One region of the Serinibacter salmoneus genome, then DNA from elsewhere that is predicted to be linked to it. Evidence: riboswitches for the same ligand, from Rfam matches in the RefSeq annotation. Region 1 holds a riboswitch; the other holds the start of a gene.

Evidence for each region. Region 1 has a riboswitch for S-adenosylmethionine ahead of ATL40_RS01575 (rhodanese-like domain-containing protein). Riboswitches for the same ligand answer to the same signal wherever they lie in the genome.
Region 2: another riboswitch for S-adenosylmethionine. It lies ahead of ATL40_RS08330 (LLM class flavin-dependent oxidoreductase); the one in region 1 lies ahead of ATL40_RS01575 (rhodanese-like domain-containing protein).

What each region holds. Positions count from the first base shown of each region.
Region 1 covers NZ_PDJD01000001.1:396,868-408,460, forward strand. The annotation lists gene ATL40_RS01535 (sensor histidine kinase) at 1-145, opposite strand, end outside; gene ATL40_RS01540 (response regulator transcription factor) at 205-879, opposite strand; gene ATL40_RS01545 (MOSC domain-containing protein) at 1,127-1,939, opposite strand; gene ATL40_RS01550 (CPBP family intramembrane glutamic endopeptidase) at 2,014-2,724, shown strand; gene ATL40_RS01555 (tryptophan-rich sensory protein) at 2,768-4,201, shown strand; gene ATL40_RS01560 (HNH endonuclease) at 4,219-5,277, opposite strand; gene lpdA (dihydrolipoyl dehydrogenase) at 5,428-6,822, opposite strand; gene ATL40_RS01570 (DUF4342 domain-containing protein) at 6,903-7,265, opposite strand; SAM riboswitch class I at 7,491-7,584, shown strand; gene ATL40_RS01575 (rhodanese-like domain-containing protein) at 7,589-8,002, shown strand; gene ATL40_RS01580 (O-succinylhomoserine sulfhydrylase) at 7,999-9,228, shown strand; gene ATL40_RS01585 (beta-galactosidase) at 9,397-11,451, opposite strand; gene ATL40_RS01590 (ThuA domain-containing protein) at 11,496-11,593, opposite strand, start outside.
Region 2 covers NZ_PDJD01000001.1:1,849,779-1,861,371, reverse strand. The annotation lists gene ATL40_RS08350 (hypothetical protein) at 1-355, opposite strand, end outside; gene ATL40_RS14720 (hypothetical protein) at 443-649, opposite strand; gene ATL40_RS14715 (hypothetical protein) at 978-1,823, shown strand; gene ATL40_RS08345 (hypothetical protein) at 2,086-2,703, opposite strand; gene ATL40_RS08340 (hypothetical protein) at 3,009-3,656, opposite strand; gene ATL40_RS08335 (flavin reductase family protein) at 3,809-4,360, opposite strand; SAM riboswitch class IV at 4,506-4,617, shown strand; gene ATL40_RS08330 (LLM class flavin-dependent oxidoreductase) at 4,951-5,931, shown strand; gene ATL40_RS08325 (glutamate-5-semialdehyde dehydrogenase) at 5,999-7,342, shown strand; gene ATL40_RS15000 (hypothetical protein) at 7,850-8,002, shown strand; gene nadD (nicotinate-nucleotide adenylyltransferase) at 8,005-8,628, shown strand; gene ATL40_RS08315 (hypothetical protein) at 8,621-9,712, shown strand; gene rsfS (ribosome silencing factor) at 9,735-10,127, shown strand; gene ATL40_RS08305 (histidine phosphatase family protein) at 10,127-10,741, shown strand; tRNA gene ATL40_RS08300 (tRNA-Ala) at 10,893-10,965, shown strand; gene ATL40_RS08295 (helix-turn-helix transcriptional regulator) at 11,532-11,593, opposite strand, start outside.

The sequences.
Region 1 (11,593 bases):
CGGTGTAGGTGACAGCAGCGATCGTCGCGAGACCGGAGACCGGCAAGGAGATCGCCACGATCAGCCACGCACCACTCACCGCCCCGAGGAACACGGAGACGGTCTTTCGCGCTGCGACCTCGACGCGCAAACCCTCGATCGGCATCAGGGGAAGGGTCCCTCAGATCGAACCCGGGGAATCGTGATCGGCCGCACGTGTCCGCGTCACGGTCGCCGGAACGGGTCGATGTGACCGGCCTGGATGCTGCGCGCCACCGCGTCCCGTGGGCCCTGAGGAGGCTCGAGCCCGGCCTCGGAGAACGCGATCATCGCGCGGTTCATGTGCGTGCGCGCGGTCGCCACGGAGATGTCCAGATCAGCGGCCACCGCGGCCCAGGTCATGCCCAGGGCCACGCGCTCCAGCACCTCGCGCTCGCGGACGCTCATGTGCACGTGAGCCGCCGGGTCCTGGGTGATCTGCAGGGCGAGGCGCGAGGAGACGAAGTGCACGCCGCGCGCGGCCGATCGGATCGCCTCCGCCAGTTGCGTCTCGGGGTCGCCCTTGAGCGCGAGCGCCAGGGCACCGGATCGCAGTGCCTCACCGATCATCGCGGGACGGTGTTCATTGGTGAACAGGACCACGCCGATACCGGCAGCCACGAGCGACGCGACGTTGTCACCCACCTGCGACCCGTCTCCGAGTTCGACATCCAGGAGCGCGACGTCGTAGGCGTCGGGGGCTCCTCGCGCGGCGAGCGCGCTCGCGACGGTCGTGGCCGCGTGGACGACCTCGATGTCGGCCATCGGCATGAGCGTGGCCACGATGCCCCGGAGCATCACGGGGTGGTCGTCGATGGCGACTACCCGCAGTGGGGGTGTGGGCGGGTTGGGCGAGGTCATGTGTCTCCGGCCTGGAGAAACGAACGCGTCGGCGACGGGTCGGTCCTCAGCCAGGTTATCGAAGCGGCGCGCAGGTGGCCACCGCGGCTCGAAATATGCTCCGATGCCACGCCCCTGTGGCACCGGAGCCGTCGGGCGGGGCAGTGGTGGTGCAGCACCACCGCCCCGCCCACCAACTACTCAACCGCATTCCCTCACGGTGCGGCAGTCATCCATTCCGATGACAGGACGAAAGTCTGCATCGGGTTCACCCGCCCGGTACCGCGACGTCCCCGAGCGCGAGGCGCACCAGGTCGCCCGGCACTCGCGGCACCGCGTTCATCCCGAAGTTGGTGCGCGATCCGGTGCGGTGATGCCGCGCCAGCGCCCGCAGCGGCTGTTTGCCCACGGCCAGGGTGGCAGGGTCGATGGTGGTCAGCACGCACCGTCCGCACGGCTTGACCAAGTCGACCTCCACCTCACCGATGCGTAGCGTGCGCCAGCGCTCCTCGGCGAAGGGGGCATCGCCGTCGAGCACGATATTCGGGCGGAAGCGACGCATCGGCACGGCGCAACCCGGCGTCTCGGCCTCGATCCACGCGTTGACCTGCGCGAGCGAGGCCTGCGTGGTGATGAGCACCGGGAAGCCGTCGGCGTAGCCGGTATGGTCCCCGGGGCGCGTGTACTCCGGGTCCAGGACGCGATCGCGGGGCTCGTGGCAGTGCACCAGACGCACGTCCTCGCGCCGCAGGAGATCGGCGAACCAGTGTGCGGCCTGGTCGCCGGCGTCGCGGGCGCTGGCCGCCTCGCCCCAGACCGTCACGCCGCGCGTGGGGCCGACGGGCTCGCTGACGCGCAGTGTGGGGCACCCGGGAGCGGCGAAGACCGCACCGCCCGCGTCCAGGGCGCAGCGCACCCGCAGCAGCGCACGGTCGGTGCGCGCCGAGACCTTCTCGCCGGCCGAGTCGATCACCATCCACCGGCGGTCCCCCACGATGCCGGCCGGTTCGATCTCGGCGACCTCGAGGTCCTCCGGGGCACCGCTCTTGAGGGGATACCGGTGCAGGGATGTGACGCGCACCCTCCCCACGGTAGTCGCGCGTGCCTAGTGTGGAGGTGGCCGAGCGTGGAGTGGCCCGACCTGGAGGTGGTGCCGTGCGCGCAGCGATCAGCGAGATCGGTCGCTTCCTCGATGCCGCCCTCATCACCCGGGCACCCGGCGCGGTGCCGAGCGGTGGCCGCGGTGTGCGGCGCCGCCTCGTGGTGACGATCACCCTGGTGCTCGGCGCCGTGCTGCTGTGGTGGGCACTGCGCATCGAGCCCGGTGATCCCGCGTTCTACGCCGCCACACTCGCGCTCGCCGCGCTGTGGGTGCTGGGGGCGTTCGCCTCGGGGCCGCTGCACCTGGGGCACTCCACCACACGCTCGGGAGGGGAGCCCGGCCGGGCGGTGGTGCAGTCGCTCGTGCTCGGGACCGGCCTGCTCGGCATCTTCCTCGTGGGGGCCGTGGCTGTGGCCCAGATGCCCTGGCTGCGGCAGAACGTGCTGGACCTGCTGGACCACGCGGGTGAGGGCCGGTGGTGGATCGTGCTGCTGGTCACCGCGGTGAACGGGGTCGCCGAGGAGATCTTCTTCCGCGGCGCGGCCTACGCCGCCCTGCCCGCACGGATCGCCGTGCCGGGCAGCGCGGTGCTGTACGCCCTGAGCACGGTGGGTGCGGGGGTGCCGCTGCTCACCTTCGCCGCGCTCGTGCTCGGGGCCGTCACGGCCTTGCAGCGCCGGGTGACCGGCGGCGTGCTCGGCCCGATCATCACCCACGTCATCTGGAGCGGCGGGATGCTGCTGCTGCTCCCGCTCGTGCTGTGAGACTGCTCGTCCCGTGAGACCCGAGACCCGAAGGAGTCTGCCCATGACACCGACCCTTACCGGTCAGCGTGTGCTCGTCACCGGCGCCACCGGCTACATCGGCGGCCTGCTCGTGCCCCGGCTGCTCGAGGCCAGCGCCCAGGTCAGGGTGCTGGTCCGGGACCCGGGCAAGCTGCGCCGTCGGGAATGGCGGGAACAGGTGGAGGTGGCCCAGGGTGACGCCACCCGGGCCGAGGACCTGCGCGCGGCACTGGCGGGCGTGGACGTGGCCTACTACCTGCTGCACTCCATGGACGGCCAGGGGGACTTCGTGGCGCGCGACGCCGCCCTCGCGAAGACCTTCGCCGCGGCCGCGGCCGAGGTGGGGATCTCCCGGGTGGTCTACCTCTCCGGGCTGCACCCCGAGGGGGAACTCTCGGCGCACCTGGGCTCGCGCGTGCAGGTGGGGGAGATCCTGCTGGACTCCGGCGTGCCCACCGCGGTGATCCAGGCGGGCGTGGTCATCGGGGACGGCAGCGCGTCCTTCGACATGCTGCGCCACCTCGCCGAGCGTCTGCCCGCCATGGTCGCGCCCCGGTGGCTGCGCAACCGGATCCAACCCATCGCGGTGGACGACGTGCTGCACTACCTCGTGGCCGCCGCCTCGCTGCCGAGCGAGGTGAACCGGGAGATCGACGTGGGCGGCTCGGACGTGCTGACCTACCGCGACATGTTGCGCGAGTACGCCCGGATCGCGGGGCTGGTTCCCCGGTGGATCCGCACCGTGCCGGTGCTCACACCGCGCCTGGCCAGCGGCTGGGTGGGCTTCGTGACCCCGGTGGCCTCCGGGGTGGCACGGCCCCTGGTGGGCAGCCTCGTGCACGAGGCGGTGGTCCGGCGCGACGACGCCGACGAGCTGCTCGGTGCGCCCGACGGCGGTCGGCTGGGATACGAGGCGGCCGTGCGCCGGGCGCTGCGCACCGTGGACGCCGGCCGCTGGCGGCGCACCCTGGCCGCGGTGGGGGCGGCCGTGGCGGCGACGGCGGTGGCCGGGTCGCTGCTGACGGACCCGAGATCGCGGTGGTACACCTCCCTGCGCACCCCGCCGTGGCAGCCGCCCGGATGGGTGATCCCCGTGGTGTGGAACGGGATCTACACCGCCACCACCGTGGCGGCGACGGCGACCCTCGCGGAACTGGGGGAGGAGGCCGAGCGGGACGGCGCGGTGGGGGAGCGCGCCCGCACGCGCCGGCGCGCGTTCCGGTGGGCGCTCGCGGTGAACCTGGTGGGCAATGCGGCGTGGTGCGGACTGTTCTTCCGCGGGCACCGCCTGGGTGCCTCGGCGATCGGGTCACTGGCGCTGGGCGTCAGCGCGGCCGACCTCGCGCGGCGCTCGGCTCACCTCGGTCGGCTGCGGGCCGGCGCCTTCGCCGGCTACGCGGCGTGGTGCACCTTCGCGGCGGCGCTCAGCGGCGAGTTGTGGCGGCGTAACCGCTGAGGCGGGCTGCGCCGTCGTCAGGCGAAGACGTGCGCTGCGTGCCAGTCGAGGTACTCGACGGCGGGAACCACGGCCATCGCCGACGTTTGCAGGTCAGTCCGCAGCCCGGCAGGGCCGAAGGTCGTTGCGACTGCAGCGTTCGTCTCGACGGCGTGCCTCATCCGCGCCGACAGCGTGACCGCTAGGTGCGGCGGGTCGGAGCGCACCGTCATGAGCCCGGAATCGAACGCTGCGTCATGGGTCGGACAGGCGGCCAGGCCGTTCGTGATGTCGAGGCGTTCGTGGCCATCGGAGTCGCGCCATGGCTTGATGTGTCCAGCGCGCAAGAGCGTGGGCTTGGCGCTGTCCCCGAGGCCGAATCCGCAGAACACGCACTCATTCCCGCAGTTCTGCAGTACGCCGGTCGCGAATCTGTGCTGGCCCACTCGCAGGTACTGCAAGAGGTATCGCTCCGTCACGCTCTCCGACTGGTCGGGGCTGCGCTCGAGCCACAGGGGAAGCTCGCGTGTGAGCACGTCACCGAGCGCGCCGTCGTCCAACTCGTCTTGGCCCAGGAGGCTGAGTTCGCCGCCACCTTCAAGGCCGAGGAAGTCCGGTAGGGCGTCATAGCCGATGCCGACGCGGCGTGCGGCGAGGAGAAGTCGTCGATACAGCACCGTCATCAACTGAGCGTCGCCGGTCAGGACGAGGCCGACGGAGAGGTCGAACTTTGCTCCACGCGGTCGACTCCCGTCGAGATTGTTCATCTTGGCGATGATGCTGCTCACAGGCCGGCGGAAGAGCGCAGCCAGTTCGGGAGCTGGCGAGCCCGCGCGATGCATGGTGGAACTCCCGAGGCGCGAATACTCCACCACGTGCATGGCAGCGGCACACAGGAGAGTCTCGACCGGCACGAAGGGCGCCCCTCGCTTGCCATCGGTTCGTGGCGCCCGGGCGGTGATCTCGCGCCACTGACGTTCGGCGGATGCGGTGGTGATCTCGAGGTACTCCGAGAGAGTCATGGCGCTCCGCGAGGCATGCGACGCCGTGCGCAGACCCGTGGTTGTGCCGCCATCTTGCTGATCGTAGTGCGCCACACGATGTCCCGTCATGCCGCCCGGACGGCTCTCGCTGAGGGCGGTCCACCGGGCGTCGGATGCACGAAGACCCGGCGTGTCCCACGGGACACGCCGGGTCTTTGCGGACCTCGGCGCGGGTGTACCGCCCTCAGCGAGGGAGCACTGGCCTCAGAAGTTGATCATGTGCCCCGCGATGCCGTGCATGGCCTCCTTGACGGCCTCGCCCAGGGTCGGGTGGGCGAAGACGACGCGGGAGACCTCGTCGGCGGTGAGGTCCCAGGTCTGCGCGGTGTTGATCGCCGGGAGCAGCTCGGTGACGTCCGGGCCGATCATGTGGGCGCCGAGGATCTCGTGGTGCTCGGCGTCCGCGACGATCTTCACGAACCCGACGCTGTCGCCCAGGCCCATCGCCTTGCCGTTCGCGGAGAACGGGAACGTGGCGGTCTTGATCTCGTGGCCGGCGTCCTTGGCCTGCTGCTCCGAGAGGCCCATCGAGCCGATCTGCGGGTGGCAGTAGGTGGCGCGCGGGATGAAGCGGTAGTCGATCGACATGGTCTCGGCGCCTGCGAGGGTCTCTGCGGCGACGATGCCCTGCGCCTCGGCGACATGGGCGAGCATCATCTTGGCGGTCACGTCACCGATCGCGTACACGTTCGGGACGTTGGTGCGCATGAAGTCGTCGATCTCGATGGCGCCGCGCTCGGTGAGGGCCACGCCGGTCTTCTCCAGGCCGTAGCCCTGCGTGCGCGGGGCGAACCCAATCGCGGAGAGCAGCTTGTCGGCCTCCAGCACGCGGCTCTCACCCTTGGAGGAGACGGTGACCTTCACGCCCGACCCGGTGTCCTCCACCGACTCCACCTTGGTGGACAGCAGCACGTTCACGCCCAGCTTCTTGTAGTGCTTCAGCAGTTCCTTGGAGACGTCCGCGTCCTCCGTGGGGACCATGCGGTCCAGGAACTCCACGATCGTGACGTCCACGCCGAAGTTCTTCATGACGTAGGCGAACTCCACGCCGATCGCGCCGGAGCCGGCGATGATGATCGAGTTCGGCAGTTCGTCGTCGAGGATCTGCTCCTCATAGGTGACCACGTTCTTGCTGACCTCGACGCCCGGCAGCATCCGCGTGACCGATCCGGTCGCGATGATGAGGTTGTCGAAAGTGAGTTGCTCGGTGGCCCCGTCGTTGAGGGCCACGTCCATCGAGGTCGCCGAGGTCAGGGTGCCCCAACCGTCGACTTCCTTGATCTTGTTCTTCTTCATCAGGAAGTGGACGCCCTTGACGATGCCGGCCGAGACCTGACGGCTGCGCTTGTGCGTGGGGCCGTAGGACATGGTGGCATCACCCTCGATGCCGTACTTGGCCTTGTCGTGAGTGAGCGTGTGGGCGAGCTCGGCATTCTTCAGCAGGGCCTTGGAGGGGATGCAGCCCACGTTGAGGCAGACACCACCCCAGTACTTCTTCTCGACCACTGCCACGGACTTGCCGAGCTGGGCGGCGCGGATGGCGGCGACGTAGCCACCAGGGCCAGCACCGAGGACGACGACATCAAAGTGGGAAGCCATGGCTCCAGCCTAGGCCCGTCGGGGCAGCAGTGCGGGCCCGGTGAGAGTGGTTCGTCTCACGCGGGCCCGCAGGGCGTGTCTCAGATGGAGGCGTCGTGCGCGTCAGCGACGGGCGCGGGCTCCTCCGTCTCGCTCTCCACGCGGGGTTCGCCGCGCACCACCGTGATGGACACGGAGGTGACCAGCGCCGTGACGACGCCGATCGCAACGACCCACGGCGCGAGCAACGCACCCACGCCGACCACCGCAACGCCCGCGTTCAGCGGGATCTCCAGCAGGGTCTTGCCGGAGGAGGTGTGCAGGATGATCCGGCGCACGTTCCCCGCCGCGACGATCTCCTTGATCTTGTTCAGGGCATTCTTCCCGGAGACCGTGAACTCCTCGGTGGTCGTCTTCTCGGAGGCGTTCTGGGTGTCGGTCTCGGGGGTGGGGTTCTCGGTCATGGTCTCCTCCTGCTGTGGTGGCTCGTGAGCGGGCGACGGCGTCGCCGGCGATGTCTCCAGGATGCTCGCCATTCCTGGTGGTTGGCCATCAGGGACGCCCCTGATTCCTCCCCGAGTTCGCGCCCGGATCGCCGGCACGGGGCCCGCGGGTCGAAGGGGGAACGCCCTGCGAGATCGGGAAGTTCCCGCTCGGGCGGCCTCCCCGGCGCGCGATACGATCCGGTGACACCATCCAGAGCGGCCGAGAGACCTGGCTCGACGACGCCGCAGCAACCCCCCACGATGCGGGTGTGGGTGCTCACGCCGGGACCGATGGAGGAGCGATGAGCGCGTACGAGGCCGACCTCACACCCGCGGAGGCGTGGGAGCTGCTGGAGAACCACGAGGACGCCGTGCTGGTGGATGTGCGCACCCCGGGGGAGTGGAGCGAGGTCGGCATCCCCGATCTGAGCGCACTCGGGCGCCGCGTGGTGCTCGCCCCGATCCAGACCGCGATGGGGTGGAACTCGGACTTCCTCGGCCTGCTGCAGCAGGCCGGGATCTCGCCGGAGGGCGACCGCCCCGTGCTGTTCGTGTGCCGGTCCGGCGGGCGCAGTGCCGCGGCGGCGCAGGTCGCCACCCAGGCCGGCCTCACGCCGTCGTACAACGTGACCGAGGGCTACGAGGGGCACAGCAGTGCGGCCGCCGGCTGGCACGGCAGTGGCCTGCCCACCACCGCGTGGGAGGGGCAGGCGTGACCGATCCGCGGCCCCGAGTCGACCTGCCGGAGGGGCTGCGTCCCGCCACGCTCGCGGTCCGGGGCGGGCAGCAGCGCACGGGTTTCGAGGAGACCGCCGAGCCGCTGTTCCTCACCCAGGGGTACGTCTACCCCCGGGCGGCGGATGCGGAGGCGGCCTTCCTCGGGGAGCTCGACCGGTTCACCTACACCCGCTACGCCAACCCCACCACGTCGGCCTTCGAGGAGCGGCTGCGCCTGATCGAGGGGGCGGAGGCGTGCTTCGCGACCGCGACCGGGATGGCGGCGGTGTTCGCCTCGATGGCGTGCCTGGCCAGGGCCGGTTCGCGGATCGTGGCGGGCCGGGCGATGTTCGGCTCCACCCTCCTGGTGCTGGACGAACTGTTCACCGGCTGGGGCATCGAGACCCAGTACGTGGACGCGCACGACGTGGAACAGTGGCGCGCGGCGCTCGCCCGCCCCGCCGATGTGGTGTTCGTGGAGACGCCGTCCAACCCGATGATGGACATCGTGGACCTGCCCGCGGTCAGCGCCCTCGCCCACGCGGCAGGGGCCACGGTGATCGTGGACAACGTGTTCGCGACCCCGGCGCTGCAGCGCCCGCTCGCGCTGGGGGCGGACGTGGTCGTCTACTCCGCCACCAAGCACATCGACGGCCAGGGGCGCGTGATGGGCGGTGCGGTGCTCGGCCGGGAGGACTACATCAACGGCCCGCTGCAGACCTTCCTGCGCAACACCGGCCCGACCATGAGCCCGTTCAACGCCTGGACCCTGCTCAAGGGCCTGGAGACGATGGACCTGCGCGTGGCCCGGCAGTGCGAGAGCGCCCTGCAGGTCGCGCGTTGGCTGGAGGAGCAGGGCGAGGTGACGCAGGTGCGCTACCCCTACCTGCCCTCGCACCCGCAGCATGCGCTCGCGACGGCGCAGCAGTCGGCTGGCGGCACCGTGGTCACCTTCACCCTGGCCGGGCCGGGCGATCCCGCCGGCGGCAAGGCGCGCTCGTTCGCCTTCCTGGACGCGCTGCGGCTGATCGACATCTCCAACAACCTGGGGGACGCGAAGTCGCTGGTGACCCACCCGGCCACGACCACGCACTGGAAGTCCGGGTTCGAGGGTCGGCAGCGGATGGGGATCGCCGAGACCACGATCCGGCTCTCGGTGGGGCTGGAGGACCCCCGCGACCTCATCGACGACCTCGCGCAGGCGCTGCCGTTGGGATGGGAGTAGCCCCGATCCGGCTTCGCGCACGGCGGATCGGCTTCGCGCATGGCGGCTGCGTGGCGGGCAGGCCCAGTGCGCAGGTCCGTGACCTGCGGTGATGCCGGCGCCGCGGCGGCCCGGCCTCGCGTATCCGCCGTGCGCGAAGCCGGTCCGCCGTGCGCGAGGCGGTGCCGGTCAGGCCTCGCGCACCACCGCGATCTCGCCGCCGGCCACCGTGAGCGATCCGGTCGCCTCGATGCCCGAGACCAGGTCCGTCCCGCTCGCCGCCACGACCGCCTCCTCGGCGCCGTGGTTCAGCACGAACAGCCACGACCCGGCCTCCCCGACCCGGCGGGTCACCTCGACCGAGGGCGGGAGCTCGCCGACCACCGGTGCCACGCCCGAGTCGGCGACCAGCTCACCGGCCAGGGCCAGCAGCGCGTCGTCGTCCAGGCGTGTCGCCAGGTACCAGGCGGAGCCCGCTCCGGCCGCCCGCCGGGTCAGCGCCGGCACCCCGTCCAGATCGCCACCGGCGAAGGTCCGCAGCACCTCGGTGCCCTCGGCCGCGGCCACCTTCTCCGACCACACCGACCCGGTGCTGCCGTCCGAGAGGGTGACGGTCTCCTGCGGCTGCAGGGCCCACCACTCCTGGGTGCGCACGCCCAGCAGGTCCCGGAACGCGCCGGGGTAGCCGCCCAGGAACACGTGGTCGTGCTCGTCCGCGATCCCGGAGAAGTACGTGATCAGCACCGTCGCCCCGCGCTCGGCCGCGGCCGCCACGTTCGCCGCCGCCTCGTCGCTGGTCAGGTACACCTCCGGCAGCACGATGAGGTCGTAGCCGGACAGGTCGTCGCTCGCGCGCACCACATCCGCCGTCACCCCGTGTCGCGCGAGCGCATGGTGGAACCGCACGGCCTGGCGGCGCGGGTGCACCGAGTCGCTGGGGTGGGAGTCCAGGCGCGCGGCCCAGGTGGAGTCGAAGTCGTAGACCACCGCGGCGCGCGCGGCCACGCGCGAGCCGCGCACCTCGTCGATGTCCCGCAGCAGCGCGCCCAGCCGCACGGTGCCACGCCAGACGTCGGAGTCCGTGCCGGCGTGCGGCACCATCGCGGGGTGGTACTTCTCGGCGCCGGCGCGGGACTGGCGCCACTGGAAGAACAGCAGCCCGTCGGCGCCGTGCGCGAGGTGGGCCAGGGAGTGGCGGTGGGACTGCGCCGTGGTGCGCGTGCGGTTGTGCCCCTGCCAGTTCACCGCGGAGGTGGAGTGCTCCATGAGCAGCCACGGCGCCCCGCCAGCGAGCGAGCGCACGTGGGAGGCGGAGAAGGCCAGCTCGCGCTCCGGGTGCGGGTCCTGGGCGAAGATGTAGTGGTCGTTGGAGACCAGGTCGATGCTCGCCCCGTGCTCGCGGCCCGCCCGGTCCATCCAGCGCGCGTAGTCCATCGGGCCGGCGTCCATCATCACCATGAAGTTGGTGGTGCATGGCACGTGCGGGGTCACCTCCGCGAGCACGGCGCGCAGCGCGGTGTAGTAGTCGAAGAGTTCGTCGGAGGAGTAGCGCGCGAAGTCCAGCTGCTGACCCGGGTTGGGGAACGTGGGCGCGCTGCGCGGCGGGAGGATCTCCTCGAAGGAGTCATAGCGCTGGGACCAGAAGGCCGTGCCCCAGGCGTCGTTCAGCGCCTCGATCGTGCCGTAACGCCCCTGCAGCCAGCGCCGGAAGGCCACCGCGGCGTCGTCTGAGTACTCGTGCGGCACGTGGCAGCCGATCTCGTTGTCGATGTGCCACATCGCCAGGGCCGGGTGGTTCGCGTAGCGTTCGGCGATCCGCCGGGTCATGGCCACGGCATAGCGCCGGTAGCTGGGGGAGGAGATCCGGTAGTGCTGGCGACCGCCAGGCCACAGGACGGTGCCGTCGGCCTTCTGCGGGAGGATCTCGGGGTGCTTGCGGGTCAGCCACGGCGGCGGGCTGGCGGTGGCGGTGGCCAGGTCGGCGCGGATCCCGGCCTGGTGCAGGCGGTCCATGGTGGCGTCCAGCCACGCCCAGTCGAACTCGCCCTCACGCGGCTCGATCTGCGCCCAGGAGAAGATCGCGATGGAGACCATCGTGACCCCCGCCTCCTGCATGAGGGCGATGTCCTGCGCGCGCGTGGCCTCGTCCCACTGTTCGGGGTTGTAGTCGCCGCCGTAGCCGAGGGCATCGAGCCCGAGGGGCCAGGCGGGGGGAGTTATGGTGACGTCATCATTGGTGGTGATGCGGCCAGTCTAGGCGCCCAGCGGCGCGCCGCAAGGGGTGGCCGTTACGGGGCCAGCAGCCAGGCCACTTCGCGCCGCAGCAGCTCGGCGCGGTCCGGGGCGTCGTAGCTCGGCCCGTAGTGGCCGAGGCTGTCGTAGACCG
Region 2 (11,593 bases), 1.5 Mb from region 1:
GCACCGCGACGAGGGCGGCGACGTGCTCGGGGTCCGCGTAGCGGCGCTGCATGCCCGCGATGAGCTGATCGAAGGTGGCGCGGTAGAAGGCGGTGGCCTCGGCGATGAAGGCGAGTTCGTCGGCGTTCCACCAGGTGCCGATGGCGATCGTGCTGGGGTCGGGGGACGGCGTGAGGGCCGACGGCGCGCTGGCCGACGGCGTGGGTGGCGCTGACGAGGAGGGCTCACCCGGGGTGCACGCCGTGGTGGCGAGGGTCGCGACGGCCGCGAGCGTGGCGCACGACGCGCGGGTCGCGCACCTGGCACTCCTCGTGCGCGCAGCGCCTGCGCGGCCGAACCGTGTCCTATGAGCCATCCTGCACTCCCTGCGGCAGGTGCCATGCAGGCTACTCCGCGGGGCCCGCGGCGGGGAGGGTCGGTGATGATGCGGCCAAGCCTCTGGTCAGGGGACGAGGTTGACCTTGCGGTCGATGACGGCGACGGGGCGGGTGTTGACGAGGTCGAACGCCATCGTTCCGGCTTCGCCGCCGCCGCTCCATTCGACTTGCCAGCTGGAGGTGACGGTGAGGTCGTAGGTTCCGCCGGGCTGCGCAGTGCTGGTGCGCTCCCAGCCCATCGAGCAGATGTCGAGTCCCTCGAGGGCGCGCACGCTGTGGAGAGTTGTGTGGTGGTGCAGGGGATGGTGGCGCTGCCGTCGCCTGGGTCGACCGTGACCGAGGCGAGTACGGCGACACGCGGCAACGAAGGCGCAGGCTCACCACGACCCCTGCCCGACGGTAACTGGACGCTGGGAGTTCATGATGACCTTAGAGGGGGAGTGAGTGTAGTATCGGCGCTCAGGAACAATTTGGGATCATTAGAGGTGGCCCCTCCCGAGGGGCAGTGAGGACCCGTGCATCATGACCGCTCAGCCAGCCCCCGTGAATCACAGCGCGCCGTGCCAGAGTGCCAAGCGGGTCGGGTGCAACTGTCACTGCGTGGGAATGGTGCATCAGAAGAACATCTTGATGGCCGCCTTCAAGTCGTGTGGAAAGCCCGAGAAGTTCGACGCCGAGCTCACGAGACTGTTCGGCTCTCCCTTCAGAAGTGTCTCCGCCGACCCAGTCGCTGGCGAGTCCGTCCGTAGGAAGGACTGGCAGCCGGTTGCATCTGCGACTCCGCAGAAGCAGTGTTCGCAGATCGAGCAGCGCATCGTCGATGTTGCGGTGCGGGATGTCCTTCGCATCGTTCACTTGATTCCGAAGTCGAGCAAGGTTGACTGGGTGCCCTTATTGGAGGGCTTGACCTGCCGAACGAGCTGGAGTGACGTCGCTAGACAGGTTCAGGCCTTCGCGGGTCGACCCGATCGGGCAAGCGGTTTCTTCTGGAGTAGTGCTCTCGCCGCGACTCTCGGTGCTTGGGACAAGACCCGCCCGACAGCAGCGCCGAGATCGTCAGACATTGCTGCGTTCCCCGGTTCGCAGTCGACGGTGTTCAAAGAGGTGCGTCATCCTCGCGCAAGGTCTGGAAACACGGTCAAAACCATCAAAGAAGTGGCAGACCCCTTGGCGTTCAATGTTGCTGCTGAGACCTTGGCTGCGGCGCTCTCGAGGTCGTCGCTTCCGATGCGAGAGGGTCGTGCCGTTGTTGCCGTGATTGGTTCTGTCACGTCTGCAGATCTTTGGCGGCACCCTGCGGCTGTCCGCTATCTCCTTATCCCGGCGATCGGGATCCTGCGGCGCGACTTCAGTGGGACTTTCTCGCTTGACAGCCAATCTCGACTCACGGAGCAAATCATCGAGGACGAACTTGTGCAGAAATGGCGAGCTCGCGGAGTGTGGTGACGATACAAGGGGGCCTCAGGTGGCCTTCGCTCGGGTGAATAAGATGCGCCATCACCCGGACTGAGCGCGCTCGGAATCAGTATGCCCACCACAACTGCACATGGCGCATTTTCGCGCACGCAAGGCAGAATCACGGCCGAGGCCTGGCGGTGACGTCGACGCAATCAGCGGCCTCGTCCGGTGAACTTCTGTTCCGGTCAAAGGAGGGGCAAGGCCTGGTCGCGGGATTCGAGTGATCGCTGCAGGCCCCTTCCCTTGTTGTTCATGGGACGAGGTTGACCTTGCGGTCGATGACGGCGACGGGGCGGGTGTTGACGAGGTCGAACGCTATCGTTCCGGCCTCGCCGCCGCCGCTCCATTCGACTTGCCAGCTGGAGGTGACGGCGAGGTCGTAGGTTCCGCCGGGCTGCGCGGTGCTGGTGCGTTCCCAGACCACCGAGCAGACGTCGGCGCCCTCGAGGGCGCGGGTGCTGGTGGAGAGTTGGTCGGTGGTGCAGGGGGTGGTGGCGCTGCCGTCGCCCGGGTCGACCGTGACCGAGGCGAGTTCAGCGGTCGCGGTGACGGTGATGCCGCCGGCGGAGGCCTCGGCTGAGTTCGGGCCGGTGGTCTCGGGGCCGGAGTCGGCCGCGAAGACCTGGTTGGGCATGCGGATGAGGATGTTCGGGTCGGCGTTGTCGGGCTCGGGCGCCATGCCGATGTCGATCGCCCGTAACTGCATCGAGTCGACCGCGCGTTGCGCCAGCAACGCTGGGGACGGCGGTGTCGTCGCCGGTGGCGCGACCGGCAATGAGATCAGGATGAAGTTGGCGCCCGCACCTTGCTCGGGGCCGCCGATGTAGCACCGGAACATCCCGCCGTTGCCGTCCGCATCGAGACTCACGGGCACTGGGTCGACGTAGCAGTTGGAGGACGAGAGCCAAACTAGACCGCCCACCTCGCACGGTATCTCCACTCGTGTTGAGTTGGATCGGCAAACCCGAGGCTTTCCGGGATCACCGGACTCTCCGTCCTCGATTATTGGAGTGATGGCGTTTTCCGGTGGCGGTTGCCATGGAGCTCGCGAGTCGAGGTCGCAGTTTGCAAAGCGGCCGTTTGCGTCGCAATCTCCGCTGGCGTCTGCGTGCGCAGACGGAGCGCCGATCACTGCTGCGAGGATCACGCTCAGCAGCGTGACCAGTGCCCGACTCAGCACAAGGCGCCTTCCTCGATCTCGGAGGCGGAAATCTCCCAGACAACCTGGGACTCTCCCCGCTGTAGCGTCTCGACAATCTCGATGCGCTGGCCGCGTCCCTCAGACGGTTCTCCGGCAATCAGATAGTCCATCTCGGTCGTGTCCGTGCACACCCGGAGAGACACGGACTCCGGGCTGACGGCGATCGGCTCGATACCGTCAGCGCGAACCGCCCCGACGAGGACCCTTTGCTGCTCGACGTAGAGGGAGATCTCGCGCGCGATGATGTTCCTCGCTTCGCCCGTGTAGTACGACATCACCTCGTCGATCCCGGATTGCTCGCTGAATCCCTCCTGGGCGGCGTCGTTGTAGGCCGCGAGCCCAGCGAGGTAGGCAGCTTCGGCCTCCTCGATGAGGGCCTGCTCCTCCTCGGTCCATTCGGAGCTGGGGGACTCCGTGGGCGTGGGGGAGTCCGTCTCAGTGGGCTCCTGGGTGGTGGGCTCGGCGGTCGTCGGTTCCGCGCTGGTGGCCGTGGTGGTCTCGGGTGCCGTGGTCTCGACGGCGTCGTCCCCGCCGGAGCAGGCGCCGAGCAGCCCCACGGCCAGCCCGGCTGCGGTCAGGCGGACAGTCCATCCGCGCGGTCGAATCGTGCCAAGCGTCATCGCGTCCCCCTCGATAGCCGGTGGTCGTCAGGCTAGGGGGAATCCGCGTGGTGTGGGGGAACGGGCATCACGCCCTGTGGACAACGGCCCCGAGAGCCGCACTGAACACCGGCCCCGAAGGCCGCACGCCCGCACGCCCGCACGCCTGCGCGCTACGGCGCGATCTGACTCGCGGCGTCCGCTCGGTGATAGGTCCGGTCCACGTACACCAGGCGGGCCGGTGCGCCCGGGTCGGCTGCGCCGTCGTCAACCAGGTCGGTGACCCGGCCCACCACCAACAGCGAGGACCCGGCGGTCACCCGCTCCGTGAGCTCGATCCGGGCCCAGGAGTCGACGTCGGCGAGGCGCGGCTCGCCGGTGGGGAGGTAGGCCACGTGCTGGTCGGCGAACCGGTCGATCCCGGAGGTCGCGAACCGCACCGACAACTCGGCCTGGTCCTGGGCGAGGAAGGAGACCACGGCGCTGGACGCCGTCGCGAGCGCGCCATAGGAGGAGGAAGCCTGGGCGATGGAGAAGGCCAGGTAGGCCGGTTCGGCGGACACCGAGATCACCGAGGTGGCGGTGAATCCGACGGGGCCGTCGGGGCCCTCCAGCGTCACGATCGCCACCCCGGCCGGGTGGCGGCGGAAGAGGTCCTTGAACGCGGTGGCGTCCACGGCCTCGGCGGGGCGCTGCCGCGTGCTGCAGGGGGCTGACGGGCTCATGCATCGAAACTACGACCGTCACAGGTCCACGTGCAGGGGTTCGTGAGGCGTTCCACATGATGGACGAGAGGGTGGAACACGCGGTGCGCGTCACACGCGCAGAGAGTTGACACGACAACTCAATCCGCCCTAGCGTGAGCGTCACGGTCTTGAGTGCCAGCACACAGCCCCGGCTAGCTGGCCGGCAACCCTCCTCTGCGGCGGGGTGCCCCGGGTGACGACCAGGCGCTGGCTACCTGCCAGTGCAAGCGCTCACCCCGCCACGGCGGGGAACCCCGAAGGAACTGGACACGATGGCAACGCGAGTGCAGACCCCAACCCTGCGACACTCCACCACGTCCTCGATGTGTGGCATGCCGATGGCATGCCTGTGTATGCGCTGACGGCGGTGCGGTTCAGCGACTAGGCCCACGGGCTCCTCGCACCTGCTGGCCAGACCAGCCCCCACCGTCGTCGTACCCACACAACCCCGGCACGCCGCCGCGCACCTCAGGCGCACCCCGATGCGCCCCGCGCCCAAATGGCGCGAGCGAGCGCGCGTGCCCCCACACATCGCCCCTGCCCCGCGCAGGAGAACCAGGACCACTCTCATGTCTGCAACCACCAGCACCCGCTTCACTCTCGGCCTCGACCTCACCACCCTTGGCGCGAAGGCCAGCGTGCAGCGGCGCGCCACCGCCCGCACCGGCGAGAAGGTCTCCCTGACCGACGTCGCCGAGTACCTCGACCTGGCCCGCGAGGCCGGGGTCGAGCTCGTCACCGTGGGGGAGTCCTTCCGCCTGGAGGACACCTCCCGTCAGGACGCCTGGCTCGACCCGGCCGTGCTCGCCTCCCGCCTCGGCGCCGAGGGCCACCTCACCGACGGCCCCGCGATCGCCCCCGCCCTGCCCGCCGGGTTCATCGACCCGGTCCGCCTGGCTCGCGCCGTGGCCGGCATCCACGCCCGCACCGGCGGCAACGGCGGCTGGCAGGTGCCGATCAGCACCACCGCCGGCGGAGTGCACGAGGAGATCCGCCGCGTCTGGGCCGCGAACAGGGACGCCAACACCGGCGGGCGCCGCCCGCTGCTGGTGACCGCCCCGACCGACCGCGCCACCGCCGTGGTCGCCGGCCGCCACTCCGACGTGGTGCGCCTGCGCGTCAGCACCATCGCGGAGGCCCGCGAGTGGCGCACCGCCATCCGCACCGCCGCCACCCAGGCCGGCCGCAACCCCGATGACGTGCGCGTGGTCGTCGACGCCATCACCGTGATCGGGGACGACGCCGCCTCCGCCCTCTTCCGCGCCGACCTGCTGCGCGACCTGGGCGCCCAGGCCGACACCCTCACGATCGCCGGCACCGCCCGCGGCGTGGCCGAGGAACTGCAGGCCTGGTATGCCTCCGGGGCGGTCGACGGCGTGGTGATCCTCCCCGGTTCCGTGCCCACCGATGTGGTCGCCCTGGCCACCCAATTGGCCCCCGAGCTGCGTTCCCTCGGGGTGTTGGAGGGCGACGGCGTGGCCGAGGACCTGCTGCCGGCCTCCGCCGGTCTGGACGCGGCCCTGGACGCCGCGCTGGCCGACTGGAAGTGATAGCGGCGGCGATGGGACGGGTGAGACGCCGCGCCCGCCGCGGGGCGCGGCGTCCTACCCTGTGAGCATGTCCACGCAGCACACCTCCCAGGCCGAGTACACCGCCGCCGCAGCCACGGCCGACAGCCCGCCGCAGGCGAGCGAGTCGGAGGTGCGCGAGGGTGTGCACGCGATCGCCCGCCAGGCCAAGGTCGCCGCCCGGGCCCTCGCCGCCGCCACCGGCGAGCAGAAGAACGCCGCGCTGCTCGCGATCGCCGACGCCCTCGTGGCCCACGCCCCGCAGATCCTCACCGCCAACGCGCAGGACGTGGAGCGTGAGAGCGCCGCCGGTATGAGCGCGGGCCTGGTGGACCGGCTGCGCCTGGACGAGGCCCGCATCGCCGGAATCGCCGACGCGCTGCGCGAGGTCGCGGCCCTGGCGGACCCCGTCGGTGAGGTGGTGCGTGGCCAGAGCCTGCCCAACGGCCTGCGGGTGCGCCAGACCCGGGTGCCGCTCGGCGTGGTCGGCGTGATCTACGAGGCCCGCCCCAACGTGACCGTGGACGTGGCGGGCCTGGCGCTGAAGTCGGGCAACGCCGTCGTGCTGCGGGGTGGGAGCGCCGCCGCCCGCTCCAACGAGGCGATCATCGCGGTGCTGCGCGAGGCGCTCGCCGCCCAGGGCCTGCCCGCCGACCTGGTGACCTCCGTGGACGCCTACGGCCGGCCCGGGGGAGTGGAACTCATGCGCGCCCGCGGCCTGGTGGACGTGGTGGTGCCGCGCGGCGGAGCCAGCCTCATCCAGACCGTGGTGGAGCAGTCCACGGTGCCGGTCATCGAGACCGGCGTGGGCAACTGCCACCTGTACGTGGACGCCGGCGCGGACGTGGCGCAGGCCGTTGCGATCCTCATGAACGGCAAGACCCAGCGCGTGGGCGTCTGCAACGCCCTGGAGACCCTGCTGGTGCACCGGGACGCGGCCGCGGAGTTCCTCCCGGCGGCGCTCGCCGCCCTGGCCGGCGCGGACGTCACGCTGCACACGGACGACGTCGCCGCCTCCTACGCCCCCGAGGGCGCCCGGGTGGTGCCCGCCACTGCGGAGGACTGGGCCACGGAGTACCTCAGCCTGGACATCGCGGTGCGCGTGGTCGGGGACATGGAGGCCGCGCTGGAGCACATCCGCACCTACTCCTCCGGGCACACCGAGGTGATCTGCACCCCGAGCATCGCCGCGGCCCGGCGGTTCACGCAGGGCGTGGACTCCGCCGCCGTGATGGTGAATGCCTCCAGCCGCTTCACCGACGGCGGGCAGCTGGGCCTGGGTGCCGAGCTGGGGATCTCCACGCAGAAGCTGCACGCCCGCGGCCCGATGGGCCTGGCGGAGCTCACGACCACCACGTGGGTGGTCGAGGGCGACGGTCACATCCGGCCCTGAACCCGGCGCCGTCGGCTTCGCGCACGACGGTTGGGCTTCGCGCGCGGCGGTTCTGCGATCGTCCCGGCGTCACCGCACCGCTGTGACCTGGGTAGATGCGCCGGCCCCGCCAACGGCGCCGCGCGTATCCGCCGCCCGCGAAGGCGACCCGCCGTGCGCGAAGCGCGGCTCGGCACGGCGCGCAGCCGGCCGCCCCCGCCGCACGCAAGAGGCCCCGCCACCGCGATGCGGTGACGGGGCCTCGGGGAGGCTCACTCCGGCGCTAGTTCGCCTCAACCCGCCGCCGCCGACCCGGGGGCCTGCGGCGGAGTTCCTTGCGCCTGGATCAATCATCCGCGCTCGGGAGGGCTCCGAACCGGGTACAAGGTCCCCCTGCGCCAGCCCCTGTGCCACCCCCTGCGTCGACCCCTGAGACCCCCGGCGACACCGGGCGGCGCCCGGGTTGCGGTTCATGGGAGGATTGGTGCGGCACGGGGAGGTCTCGAGGCCGATGGGAAGGATGACCGAATGACCAGCACGCTCGTTCTGCTCGCCGAGGTTGCGCACGAGGAGTCCACGCGGCCCAACCCGTGGCTCTACGGCGGCATCACGCTCGCGGTCCTCCTGCTGCTCCTGCTCGCGACGTATGCCTTCCGCAGCGTCGGGACGCGTCGACGCTGACAGTGCCCAGCCAGCGCGACCCCGGGTCGCGACGTGTCGGCGTGATGGGTGGCACGTTCGACCCCATCCACCACGGCCACCTCGTGGCGGCCAGTGAGGTCGCCGCGCAGTTCGCGCTCGACGAGGTCGTCTTCGTCCCCACCGGGTTGCAGCCGTTCAAGGCGGATCGTCGCGTCACCCCGGCGGAGCACCGATATCTCATGACGGTGGTCGCCACCGCCTCCAACCCGACCTTCACCGTCTCCCGGGTGGACATCGACCGCACCGGCACTACCTACACGATCGACACGCTGCGCGATCTGCGCGCCGAACGTCCCCACGATGAGTTGTTCTTCATCACCGGGGCGGACGCGCTGAGCCAGATCCTGTCCTGGAAGGACGCCGCGGAGCTGTTCTCCCTGGCGCACTTCGTGGGAGTCACCCGCCCCGGGCACGATCTCAGCCCCGAGGGCCTGCCCGCCGCGAAGGTCTCCTTCCTGGAGATCCCGGCGTTGGCGATATCGTCGACCGATTGCCGCGAACGAGTGGGGCGCGGGCGCCCGGTCTGGTACCTGGTGCCCGACGGCGTGGTGCAGTACATCCAGAAGTATCAGTTGTACCGGGGGAGTGGAGAGGCTGATGAGTGAGGAGAAGTCGGAGCGTCCGTTGACGCGCCGCGAGTTGCGCGAGCAGCGCCAGCTCGCTGAGCGTGCCGAGGCCGCCGCGCAGGCCACGGCCGCGAATCTGACCCCGGTCCGGGACGACGACGCAGCCACCTCGGGCGGCGACGCCGCCCCCGTGAGCGGTGGCGCCGCGGACCGCTCGGGGCAGCCGGGCGCACCCGCCGCAGCCCCGGAGCAGGGCGCGCAGGAGTCGGCGCAGCCGCAGCAGCCCCAGTCGCCGGGCGCCGCCTGGTTGCAGGCCGGTGGGCATCCCCCCACCCGGCGTTCGCGCCGTCAGCAGACCCAGACGGCGATCCCGGCGGCCACGGCGGGGGAGCACATCGCCGACACCAGTTCCTCCCCGAGCGTGCCGCCCGATGCTGCGGTGAGCCGCGAGACGCCGTCGCCCGGCCCGTCACGCCCGCCGAGCCGCCGCTCGATGCGTGACATGCCCGCGCCGGCCACGCCCTCGCGGGGCGAGCGGATGCCGGCCCCGGGCCCACGGGAGGCGGATGACCAGGGTGAGGCTGCGCCGTCGACCCCCTCGGTGGTACCGCCGGCGCGCGCGCAGGGCGTGCGGCGCCTGGAGTCCACCGGGGAACTCTCCGCGGTGCGCTCCACGCGCGCCCGGGAGGACTCCCGGGTGGAGATCACCGGGCCGATCGACTGGTCCAGTTCCATGATCCCCGCGGTCACCGAGGACACTCCGGCCCCGGACGGCGCGGGTGCGCCGGCTTCCTCGAGCACGCCGACCACCCCGACCGCCCCGACGACCCCGACCGAGCGGCCCCGCCGCGTCTCGGTGCTGGGCAACGGTGGCGCCACACCCTCCTGGGGCGGTGTGAACGGCAGCGCGGGGGCGGCTGTGCCCCGCCGCCCGCCGGAGGTGTCGGGGGCGCTGTCGCGTCCGCCGCTCAAGCCTGATGAACTCGCGCGCGAGGCCGCAGCGAGCCTGGAGGCCGAGGGCTTCACCCCGCGGCCGCGCTGGGTGGTGCCGTTGGCGATCGTCGGGCTGATCGTGCTCGGCGTGGCGCTGGGCACCGGCGCCTACTTCCTGTTCTTCGAGTGACCCCCTACCGACTGGAGTGTTCGTGACCGCATCGCCCAAGGCCGTGGAGCTTGCCGGGGTGGCCGCCCTGGCCGCCGCGGAGAAGAAGGCCGAGGAGATCATCGCCCTGGACGTCTCGGAACGCCTCGTGCTGACCGACGCGTTCGTGCTGGCCTCCGGCTCCACCGAACGGCAGGTCTCCGCGATCGTGGACGGCGTGGAGGAGGCCCTGCACGGCGCCGGCGTGAAGGCGGTGCGCAAGGAGGGGCAGTCGCAGGCCCGCTGGGTGCTACTGGACTACGGCGAGATCATCGTGCACGTGCAGCACGCCGAGGACCGCGTGTTCTACGCCCTGGAGCGACTGTGGGGCGACTGCCCGCAGATCGAGCTGCCCGACCTGGGCGAGGAGCCCGACGGCGAAGCCTCCCCGGCGTAGTGGTCGCCTCCCGGGTGGTGCTGTGGCGCCACGGCCAGACGGACTACAACGCCTCCTTCCGCCTGCAGGGCCAGGTGGACATCCCGCTGAACGCGACCGGGCGCGCGCAGGCCGAACGTGCCGCGCACCGGGTGGCGGAGTTCAACCCGAGCGTGATCGTGGCCTCGGACCTGGTGCGTGCCGCGGACACCGCGTGGGCGGCGGCGCACCTGCTGGACATGGACGTGGCGACCGACGCGCGGCTGCGGGAGCGCCACTTCGGCGTGTGGGAGGGCCTGCACGCCGACGAGATCGCCGAGGGCTGGCCCGAGGCTGCGGCCGCGTGGAAGCGCGGGGAGCACCCCGAGGGGATCGGCGCGGAGCGTCGCGCGGAGGTCGGCCAGCGGTTCGCCGCCGGCGTGGAGGCGCATGCGGGGTTGATGCCCGACGGCTCCACGCTGCTCGTGGCCGCGCATGGCGCCTGCATTGCCGTGGGGATCACCACGCTGCTCGGCCTCGATGCGGACGACTGGGCCGGGATCCGCGGACTCGGGAACTGCCACTGGTCGATCCTGGAGTCCTCCCCGCGCGAGCCGCGCTGGCGGCTCGATGCGCACAACGTCGGGGTCGCGTGAGGGGCACGTGCGGCAGGGGTTCGTTGACGGCCTCGGGCGGGGCTGCTGGCGGCCCGGAGGGCCCAGGATCGTTGCAATCCCGCCGGTTTGTGTCTGGGCCGCGGGTCACGTAAGATAGTCCAGGCCTGCGGGGGAGACAACCGGCAGACACGGGGCTATGGCGCAGTTGGTAGCGCGCTTCCATGGCATGGAAGAGGTCAGGGGTTCGAATCCCCTTAGCTCCACAGTGCGATGTCTCAGGACATTGTGAACGGCTGAACCACCTGTGATGGTGGTTCAGCCGTTTCTTCGTTGGTAGCCCTTGGTGGGGTCCGAGGGTGTAGGCCGCGAGGGTTGGCCGGTTGGTGTGGTGACGCTGGCTTCGTGGTTGTGGACCAGGACGGTCGCTTTTGCGTGGGCGCGGCCGATGCCGACGACCGCCCTGCGTGAGATGGCGACTCGATCTCTTGGGCTTCCACCAGGACGCTGGGGCCGGGCGGGCAGCGTCGTAGACCTCCTAGAACTCCGTCGGTGGCTGGTGATCGAGGTAGCTGTTCAGGCATGCGGTGTTTCCTGTGAAACTAGGACAGGAGTGCGGGTTCGACATCGTTTTTGCTGCTTCAGGGCCCCTTCTCGGGGGGATCAGCGCGGCTTGTCGGTGAGGTGCTCTTCCCCGGCGCGCAGCGGCCGCCAGCTTGGTCGCTCCTGATCATCAGGGCGCTCGCCTCACCCGCAAGCCGCGACACCAGAGTCCTCGCTCTACACCGGATCGGCGAATAGCCGCAATGTGCGACCCGCGACACGTCTCGGCCTAAGCGCGGAAAAGATCACGAAGCTCGGCTCGGCTGCTGACACCCAACTTCCGAAAGGCTG